3 regions of the Nocardiopsis tropica genome follow, and region 1 is predicted to be linked to each of the others. Evidence: predicted binding sites of a transcription regulator. Region 1 holds the regulator's gene; each other region holds the start of a gene.
What was found. The regulator HrcA, encoded in region 1, represses chaperone genes, less so after heat shock. The targets are predictions, from matches to a motif close to TTGGCACTCTCNNNNNGAGAGTGCCAA.
Positions count from the first base shown of each region.

Region 1 (3,270 bases):
GAACCGCCCCGGGGACTGGTCCTCGCCGCGCAGCTCGGCGAACTTGCGGAGGAGGTTCTCCTGCTCCTCGTCGAGCTTGCCCGGGGTCTCCACGTCGACGCGGATGCGCAGGTCGCCCCGGCCTCCCCCGTCCAGGTGCGTGACGCCCTTGTTGGACAGGGTGATGACGTGGCCGGAGTTGGTGCCCGGCCGCAGATCGATGTTCTCGGTCCCGTCCAGGGTGTCGAAGGCGAAGGACGCGCCCAGCGCGGCGGCCGTCATGGGGACCGTCACCGTGCAGTGCAGGTCGTCGCCGCGCCGCTCGAAGGTCGGGTGGGGACGCTGGATGATCTCCAGGATGATGTCGCCGCGCGGGCCGCCGTTGGGGCCGACCTCACCCTCTCCGGCGAGCTGGATCCGGGTGCCGTCGTCGACGCCGGCCGGGATCTTGACGGTACGGGTGACCTTCTCGCGCACCCGGCCCTCCCCCGCGCAGTCGCCGCAGGGGTTGGTGATGACCGAGCCCTGGCCCGAGCACTGCGGGCAGGGGCGGGAGGTCATGACCTGGCCCAGGAAGGACCTCGTCACCTGGGAGACCTCGCCCTGGCCGTGGCACATCTCGCACGTGGTGCGGTGCGAACCGGCCGCGGTCCCCTCACCCTGGCACGTCTCGCACAGGATCGCGGTGGGGAAGGTGATCTCCTTGCTGACCCCGAACGCGGTCTCCACCAGGTCCAGTTCGACCCGGATCTTGATGCTGCGCCCGCGCCGGACCCGTTCCCGGGGGCCGCGCCCGCCGGGCTGGCCGCCGCCGAAGAAGGCGTTCATGATGTCGTCGAAGGCGAACCCGCCCCCGCCGCCGAAGCCTCCCGCGCCGCCACCGCCGGGAGCGTAGGGGTCCTGGCCCATGTCGAACATCCGGCGCTTGTTCTCGTCGGAGAGGACCTCGTAGGCCTGGGTCACCTCCTTGAAGCGCTCCTGGGTCGCGGGGTCGGGGTTGATGTCCGGATGGAGCTCGCGCGCGAGCCTCCGGTACGCCTTCTTGATCTCGTCCTTGGACGCGTCGCGACGCACCCCGAGAACCTGGTAATAGTCTCTGGCCACTGAGTTACTGTCCTGCCAAAATCTGTCCGACATACCGAGCCACGGCGCGTACCGCTCCCATTGTTCCCGGATAGTCCATCCGGGTGGGCCCCACGACACCGATCTTGGCGAGCGACTGGTTTCCCACACCGTAGTCGGCCGAGACGATGGAGGTGGACCGGAGACCCTCGTGGAAGTTCTCCGCGCCGATGCGCACCGTGAGCATTGACGGGTCCTTCGCCTCACCCAGCAAACGGATGAGGACCATGTTCTCTTCCAGCGCCTCCAGGACGTCCCGCAGGCTGGCGGCGAAGTCCACGGCGGCGAGGTTGGCCGTCCCCGCGAGGACGATCTTCTCCTCGTGCCGCTCGACGAGGCTCTCCAGCAGGACGGAGAGGACGGCCACCGCCATCTGGCGGTGTTCGGGCGGAACCTGCGCGGGCAGGTCCTCAACCGCGTCGGGCACCTCTCCGAGGTGGAGACCGGAGATGGCGCGGTTGAGCATGGAGCGCAGGTCGTTGACCGCGGTTCCGTTGACCTCGCCGAGGCCGTCGATGACGCGCTGCTCGACCCTGCCCGTGTCGGTGATCACGACCATCATGACCCGCTGGCCCCCCAGGGGGACCAGCTCGACGTGCTGGACCGAGGAACGGGTCAGCGACGGGTACTGCACGATCGCGACCTGGCGGGTGAGCTGCGCGAGGAGCCGCACGGTCCGCGCGACGATCTCGTCCAGGTCCACCGCTCCGGCGAGGAAGGACTCGATGGCGCGGCGCTCCGGCGCCGACAGGGGCTTGACGGAGGAGAGCCGGTCGACGAAGAGCCGGTACCCCTTGTCCGTGGGCACGCGTCCCGCGCTGGTGTGGGGCTGGGCGATGTACCCGTCCTCCTCCAGCGCGACCATGTCGTTGCGGATGGTCGCGGGAGAGACCCCGAGCCTGTGCCGGTCGGCCAGCGCCCTGGAGCCGACGGGCTCGTTCGTGTTGACGAAGTCCTCCACGACCGCTCGCAGGACAGCGAGCTTGCGCTCGTCCAGCAACTCGCCACCTCCTGGCACTCCGGGGTCCTCAGTGCTAATTCTATGCCCGGCCGCAAACCCGGACGGCTACCCCTCGGCGGTAACACCGGAGGAGGCGCCGGATCTTCCCTCCGGAGCCGCGACGTGCGCCACGGCGCGGATGAACCGACACCCTCCCCCAGTAGACTGCACGACCGTGGCTACCAAGGGAACCGGCCGCTACGGCCGCGACGTGCTCGCAGGCGACTGGCGGCTGCCCCGCAAGGGGGCCGTGCGCGAGGTCGCCCTGAGTCGGGACCTGGTCGTGGAGGACGCCGACGAGGCCTTCTGCGGAGCGGTCGTGACGTGGGACAGGTCCAGCGTGACCCTGGAGGACCGCGCGGGGCGCCGCAGGGTGTTCGACCTCGGCCCGGCCGCCTTCCTGCTCGACGGGAGACCCGTGACCCTGGTGCGCCCCGCGCCCGCGCCGCGGGGACCCCTGCGGAGCGCGTCCGGCTCGGTGGCGGTGCCCGGGGCCGCCGCGCGCACGGCGCGTGAGAGCAGGATCTACGTGGAGGGCGCGCACGACGCCGAGCTCGTGGAGAAGGTCTGGGGCCACGACCTCCGCGTCGAGGGAATCGCCGTCGAGTTCCTGGAGGGCGTCGACGACCTGCCCTCGATCGTGGCGGACTTCTCCCCCGGCCCGGGCCGCCGCCTGGGGGTCCTCGTCGACCACCTGGTCCCCGGGTCCAAGGAGAGCCGGATCGCCGAGCGGGTGCGCGGGGAGCACGTGCTGGTCGCCGGCCACCCCTACGTCGACGTCTGGCAGGCGGTGCGGCCGGGCGCCGTGGGGATCGGGGCCTGGCCGGAGGTTCCGCGCGGGCGCCCCTGGAAGGAGGGCGTCGTCGAGGCCCTCGGGTGGCGGCTGGAGACCGGTGAGGCGTGGCGCAGGATCCTCGGATCGGTCCGTACCTATGCTGATCTGGAGCCCTCGCTGCTCGGACGCGTGGAGGAGCTCATCGACTTCGTCACGGGGCCCCATCCGGACGAGCCCCGGGGCCCGTCGTCGGGTCGGGGCGCCCACCCGTGACCGGGCCGTTTTCGCGCCGGTACGGCCCCAGGACCTAGGATTCTGCCCAGGGCGCGGTCCGGACACCCGGTGTCCGGCGCCGCGGTCGCCCGCCTCCGGCCCCGCGCGGTCGTCGGTACGA
Region 1 covers NZ_JBHSUF010000001.1:268,107-271,376, reverse strand. Annotated here, with positions in the region: gene dnaJ (molecular chaperone DnaJ) at 1-1,083, opposite strand, end outside; gene hrcA (heat-inducible transcriptional repressor HrcA) at 1,088-2,101, opposite strand; gene ACFQBR_RS01110 (DUF3097 domain-containing protein) at 2,277-3,149, shown strand.

Region 2 (3,270 bases), on a different contig from region 1:
CTTCCGCGTGGAGCGCGGGGACGGCGTCCTGCCCGAACTGCTGCGCACCCTCGACGCGGCCGGGGTCGCGCTGCTCTCCGTGCGGGTGCAGCGGCCGACCCTGGACGACGTGTTCCTGACCCTGACCGGGCGCAGCCTGCGCGAGGAGGAGGCATGACCGTGAGTGAACAGCCGAGGACCGGGGCGGCCCCGGCGCGCGGGTCGGGCGTCGCGCGCGACACCTGGACCGTGTTCGTCCGCCAGATGCGCCCGCTGCTGCACCGGCCCCTGCTCCTGGGCTTCGGGATGCTCCAGCCGATCCTGTACCTGGTGCTGTTCGCGCCCCTGCTCACCGGGCTCGCGGGGGCCGAGGGCGAGAACCCCTGGCAGTGGTTCGTGCCCGGCCTGCTGGTCATGGTCGCCCTGTTCACCACGGGGTTCGCCGGGTTCGGGCTGCTTCCGGAGATGGCCTCCGGCGCGCACGAGCGGATGCTGGCCACCCCGGCGAGCCGGGTGTCGCTGCTGCTCGGCCGGGTGCTACGGGACGTGGCGCAGATGATGGCGCAGATGGTGCTCATCATCGTGCTGGTGATCCCCTTCGGACTGCGGATCTCCGTGGCGGGCGCGGTGGTCGGCCTGCTCCTGCTCGCCGTCCTGGGGATCGGCCTGTCCACCCTGTCGTACCTGACGGCCATGGCGGTGAAGCAGACCTACGTGTTCGCTCCGGTGCTCCAGACGGTGATCATGCCGCTGATGCTGCTGTCCGGCGTGCTGCTGCCGATGGAGCTGGCCCCGTCGTGGCTGTACGGCCTGTCCCGGCTCAACCCGGTGGCGTACGTGGTGGACGCCGAACGGGCCCTGTTCGCGGGCGACTGGGACCTGTCGGTCGGGATCGGCTGGGCCGTCGCGGTCGCGCTGGCGGTCGCCGCGCTGGCGTTCGGCTCGCGGGCGATGCGCAGGCTCAGCTCCTGAGGGCCGTGCTTGTTCCGGGCCTCCGCTCCGCTTCGGCCCGTGCCCGTTCCGGACCTCCGCTCCGGCCCGGGGCCTGCACCGGGCCCCGGGCCGGAGCGGGCCGTTCGCGCAGGCACGGAGGGTGCCGGAGCCTGTCCGCTGAGCGCGGAAAACCGCTCATCACGGGGTGTATGTGCAGGTAGATGCTGGTAGGAGGGGAGGGGAAATCGTGACCACATCGTTTGCACTCTCCATGGTCGAGTGCTAAAAAGGGACCTGGTTAGCACTCGCCTTCCTTGAGTGCTAACCGGATCGAGGCTGCGAGACCGTGGCTCCCGACAGCAGGGTTGTCGGAGCGCTCCGGTCGTCCGTCGCGGGCGCATGCCTCGTCCCATCGCGTATCAGCCCGGTCACGGGAGGACAAGAATCCAATGGCAGCCAAACTGATCGCGTTCGACGAGGAGGCCCGTCGCGGCCTCGAGCGCGGCATGAACCAGCTCGCGGACGCCGTCAAGGTCACGCTCGGCCCGAAGGGCCGCAACGTCGTTCTGGAGAAGAAGTGGGGCGCCCCCACGATCACCAACGACGGTGTCTCCATCGCCAAGGAGATCGAGCTCGAGGACCCCTGGGAGAAGATCGGGGCCGAGCTGGTCAAGGAGGTCGCCAAGAAGACCGACGACGTCGCGGGTGACGGCACCACCACCGCCACCGTGCTCGCCCAGGCCCTCGTCCGCGAGGGGCTGCGCAACGTCGCCGCCGGCGCCAACCCGATCAGCCTCAAGCGCGGCATCGAGGCCGCCGTCTCCCGCATCAACGAGGAGCTCGGCAACCTCTCCAAGGACATCGAGACCAAGGAGCAGATCGCCTCCACCGCCTCGATCTCCGCCGGCGACCCGCAGATCGGCGAGACCATCGCCGAGGCGATGGACAAGGTCGGCAAGGAAGGCGTCATCACCGTCGAGGAGGGGCAGACCTTCGGGCTCGAGCTGGAGCTCGCCGAGGGCATGCGCTTCGACAAGGGCTACATCTCGCCCTACTTCGCCACCGACCTCGAGCGCATGGAGACGGTCCTCGAGGACCCCTACATCCTCATCGTCAACTCCAAGATCTCGAACAACAACGAGTTCCTGCCGGTCGTCGAGAAGGTCCTCCAGGCCGGTCGTCCGCTCGTCGTCATCGCCGAGGACCTGGAGGGCGGCGCCCTCCAGACGCTGATCGTCAACAAGATCCGCGGCACCTTCAAGTCCGTCGCCGTCAAGGCCCCGGGCTTCGGTGACCGCCGCAAGGCCCAGCTCGGCGACATCGCCGTGCTGACCGGCGGCCAGGTCATCACCGAGGAGGTCGGCCTCAAGCTGGAGAACACCGAGCTCGACATGCTCGGCCGTGCCCGCAAGGTCGTCGTCACCAAGGACGAGACCACCATCGTGGACGGCGCCGGTGACGCCACCGCGATCGCCGGTCGCGTGAACGAGATCCGCAACGAGATCGAGCGCACCGACTCCGACTACGACCGCGAGAAGCTCCAGGAGCGTCTCGCCCGCCTGGCCGGCGGCGTGGCCGTCATCAAGGCCGGCGCCGCGACCGAGGTGGAGCTCAAGGAGCGCAAGCACCGCATCGAGGACGCCGTCCGCAACGCCAAGGCCGCGGTCGAGGAGGGCATCCTGCCCGGCGGTGGCGTCGCGCTGCTGCAGGCCAGCGTCCCCGCGTTCGCCAAGCTCGACCTCGAGGGCGACGAGGCCATCGGCGCCGACATCGTGCGTCGCGCCATCGCGGAGCCGCTGAAGCAGATCGCCATCAACGCCGGCCTCGAGGGCGGCGTCGTGGCGGAGAAGGTCCGCAACCTGGAGCCCGGTTTCGGCCTCAACGCCGCCACCGGTGAGTACACCGACCTGTTCAAGGACGGCGTCATCGACCCGACCAAGGTCACCCGCTCCGCCCTGCAGAACGCGGCCTCCATCGCCGGTCTGTTCCTGACCACCGAGGCCGTCATCGCCGAGAAGCCGGAGAAGGCGTCGGCTCCCACCGGCGACCCGACCGGTGGCATGGGCGGCATGGACTTCTAGGACCTCCTGGAGTTCTGGGGTCCGGTACGCGACCTCGCCCGCGACGACCGGGCGGCCCTTCGGGGCCGCCCGGTTTCGCCGTTCCCGGGGCCGGTGCCTCTGGGGACTACCGGCGCGGGGACCGTCGGGCGGTGTCGGCACGGGACCGGCCCCGGGCCCCGGACGGCTGTAGCCGTGTACGCGGGCTCAGACCTCCCCGTGCCAGGCGCGCCACAGGTCGGCGTACGAGCCCCCGCGGGCCAGCAGCTCGTCGTGGCTGCCCAGCTCGCTGACGCGG
Region 2 covers NZ_JBHSUF010000019.1:46,364-49,633, forward strand. Annotated here, with positions in the region: gene ACFQBR_RS25955 (ATP-binding cassette domain-containing protein) at 1-157, shown strand, start outside; gene ACFQBR_RS25960 (ABC transporter permease) at 154-951, shown strand; gene groL (chaperonin GroEL) at 1,362-2,993, shown strand; gene ACFQBR_RS25970 (ABC transporter ATP-binding protein) at 3,180-3,270, opposite strand, start outside.
Region 2: groL (chaperonin GroEL) is a predicted target of HrcA. The motif match lies at 1,172-1,198, and genes of this name have one in related genera.

Region 3 (3,270 bases), on a different contig from region 1:
ACGCTGCCCCCGCGCCTCTCCCGCACCTCGATCATGCGGCGCAGCAGGTCGGCCGACTCGATGAGGTCGTCACCGAGCAGCACGGCGAACGGGTTGTCGCCCACGTGCGCCTCCGCGCACAGGACCGCGTGGCCGAGCCCCCTGGGCTCCCCCTGGCGGACGTAGTGGACCTGGGCGAGGTCGCTGGACTCGCGCACCGAGCGCAGCCGGGCGTCGTCGCCCTTGGCCTCCAGTGCCTCCTCCAGCTCGTAGGCCCTGTCGAAGTGGTCCTCGATGGAGCGCTTGCTGCGTCCCGTGATCATCAGGACGTCCTTGAGGTCGGCGGCGACCGCCTCCTCCACGACGTACTGGATCGCGGGCTTGTCCACGATCGGCAGCATCTCCTTGGGCGTGGCCTTGGTCGCGGGGAGGAACCGCGTGCCCAGGCCGGCCGCGGGCACGACCGCCTTGGTGACGGGCGCGGACGCGGAGGGTCGCTTCTGCTCGGTGGCGTCGTTCATGTCGGCACTTTAGGACAGTCCCCGGCCGTCTCGACGCCCCGACGCCCGGCCGGGCGCCAAGAAGTCCCCGCTCTTTCGGGCGGCGGAGCGCAAACCGCCACCGGGCGTTCACCGCCCGGGGCAGGCTCCGCCGGACGCGCCCGGACCGCCCCGGCGGGAGCGGCCCCCTCGCCGCCCGGTCCGTCCCGCTGCCACACTGGCCCCATGAGCGGGAGCAGCGGTGACGGCGGTCCGTCGGAGAAGGCCCGGCTGCGCGGGGACGTCCTCGCCCGGCGGCGGGCCCGGGGCGCGGAGGAGCGCGCGCGGGTCGGGTCGGCGGTCCGGGACGCCCTGATGGGCGTCCCGTGGCTCGCCATGGGTGGGACGGTCGCGTGCTACTACTCCGTCGGAGGGGAGCCCGGCACCCGCAAGCTGGTGACGGCCCTGTGGAAGCGCGGCACGTACGTCCTGCTGCCCGTGTTCCTGCCCGGCGGCGACCTGGACTGGGCGGCCTTCGACGGGCCCGAGGGCCTGGCCCCGGCCGGGCACGGCCTGGTGGAGCCCACCGGGCACCGCTACGGCCCCGGGGCGCTCGCCCGGGCGGACGCGGTGGTCTGCCCCGCCCTCGCGGTGGACCGGAACGGGAACCGGCTCGGCCGGGGCGCCGGCTGCTACGACCGCGCACTCGCGCACAAGGGCCCGCACACCCCGGCGATCGCCCTGGTGCACGACGACGAGCTCGTGGACTCCCTGCCCGCCGAGCCGCACGACCGGCCGGTGGACGCCGTCCTCACACCCGGCGGCGGCCTGCGCGTGTTCGCGGGCGGGGTGTGGCCCGGGGGAGACGACACCGTGTGACGCGGGTCCCCGGCGCGGACGGCGGCCCGCGGACGCGCGGGCCGGGTGGCGGTCCCGCCGAAGGACGGCCCGAGCGCGGACGGCGGCCCGCGGACGGGGTGCGGACCGCCCGCCGGGGGCGCCCTCGCGGGGAGGAGCGGTCCGGGAGCGGGGTCCGGGCGGTCGGCCGGGGCGTCCTTCCCGGCCCGTGGCGGCGGGGATTATCCCGCCCGGGCCGGGCGTTGTCCCTGGCGGTCGCGCCCCGGCGACGCCACCGTTCCGGCACCTGGGCCGCTGCCGCGCGCTCGGCGCGAGGTGCTGTCGCGGCTCCGGTCGGCGAGCGCGTACTATTTAGCAGTCAACGGGCGAGAGTGCCAGCAAGGAGGACCCGGAACAGTGCCTACGTACCAGTACGCGTGCACCGAGTGCGACGCCCAGATGGAGGTCGTGCAGAGCTTCAGCGACGACGCGCTGACCGTCTGCCCCGAGTGCGAGGGACGCCTGCGCAAGGTGTACTCCGCCGTGGGAATCGTCTTCAAGGGCTCCGGCTTCTACCGCACCGACAGCGGCAAGACCTCCAACAGCTCCGTCCTGACCGGCTCCAACGCCGGTTCCGGCGACGGCAAGGACTCCGGCTCCTCCGAGTCCGGCGGCACCGCCTCCTCCGGCACGGACGCCAAGAGCTCCTCCGGCGACTCGGGCTCCAAGGCGGGCACCGGCGCCGGCACGAGCACCAGCACCAGCACGACCAGCAGCACCGCCGCCGCGGCAGGTTAGCCGCAGGGCCGTTGACCGACGCAGCGCCGCCGAACACTCGGCGGCGCTCGGCACGTCCGGCCTGTGGACAACGGCCGCACGGCCCCGCCGCGGCCTAGCGTTGGAACATGACCAGCGCACCACCCCCCTACCGGCACCGCCGGGCGCTCACCCGCCTGCTCGACCGGCACCGGCGCGTCGTCGCCGCCCTCCTCGCGGCCGCCGCGCTCCTCAGCGCCGTGCTGGCGGTACGCCCGCCCCCGGAGCCGGCCGGCCTCGTCCTCGTCGCCGCGAGGGACCTCGACGCCACGTCACCGCTCGCCGCGGGCGACCTCGCCCCGCGCCCCCTGCCCTCCGACGCGGTGCCGGACGGCGCGCTCCCGGCCGACACGGAGGCGGCGGGCCTCTCCCTCACGTCCCCGGTACGCCGGGGCGAGGTGATCACCGACGCCCGCCTCTCCGACCCTCCCGCGGGCCCGTACGGGCCCGGCCTGGTGGCCGTCCCCGTACGGGTCTCCGACCCCGGTGCGGTCGGGCTCCTCTCCCCCGGCAGCCGGGTGGACGTCCTCGCCGCGGGGAGCCCCGACGAGTTCGCCCCGGTGCGCGCGGGGCCCGCCGTGGAGGTGGTCAGCGACCGCCCCGTCCTCGCCCTTCCGGCCGAGTCCGACCGGGGCGGCGGGGGAGGCGCGCTGATCCTCATCGCCGCGACGCCCGCGGAGGCCCGGAGTCTGGCGGGCCACGCCACGGCGTCACGCCTGTCCATCACCATTCGCGGTTGACCGATGACGTGTGGTGGTGAAAGCTGGCGGGCGCCGGTGAGCGCCCCTCGGACGCGCCGGCCCTCCCACACACATCGAGTACGTAGGGCTGTTCCATGGAAGGCTTCAAGAAGTTCCTGCTCCAGGGAAACCTGGTGCAGCTGGCGGTCGCGGTCGTGATCGGCACGGTCTTCGCCAACCTCATCACCGCGTTCACCGAGGGGTTCATCACCCCGCTGATCGGGATCTTCGGCGGTATCCCCACGTTCGGCGACCTCTACTTCGAGATCAACGGCAGCCGGTTCATGTACGGCTCGTTCATCGACGCCCTGATCTCGTTCCTGATCACCGCCGCGGTCCTGTACTTCCTGATCGTCCTGCCGCTCGGCAAGCTCATGGAGAGGTTCGTCAAGGCCGAGGAGGCCACCACCCGGGCCTGC
Region 3 covers NZ_JBHSUF010000011.1:260,528-263,797, forward strand. Annotated here, with positions in the region: gene galU (UTP--glucose-1-phosphate uridylyltransferase GalU) at 1-500, opposite strand, end outside; gene ACFQBR_RS19575 (5-formyltetrahydrofolate cyclo-ligase) at 705-1,337, shown strand; gene ACFQBR_RS19580 (FmdB family zinc ribbon protein) at 1,713-2,093, shown strand; gene ACFQBR_RS19585 (SAF domain-containing protein) at 2,201-2,851, shown strand; gene ACFQBR_RS19590 (MscL family protein) at 2,947-3,270, shown strand, end outside.
Region 3: ACFQBR_RS19580 (FmdB family zinc ribbon protein) is a predicted target of HrcA. The motif match lies at 1,668-1,694, and genes of this name have one in related genera.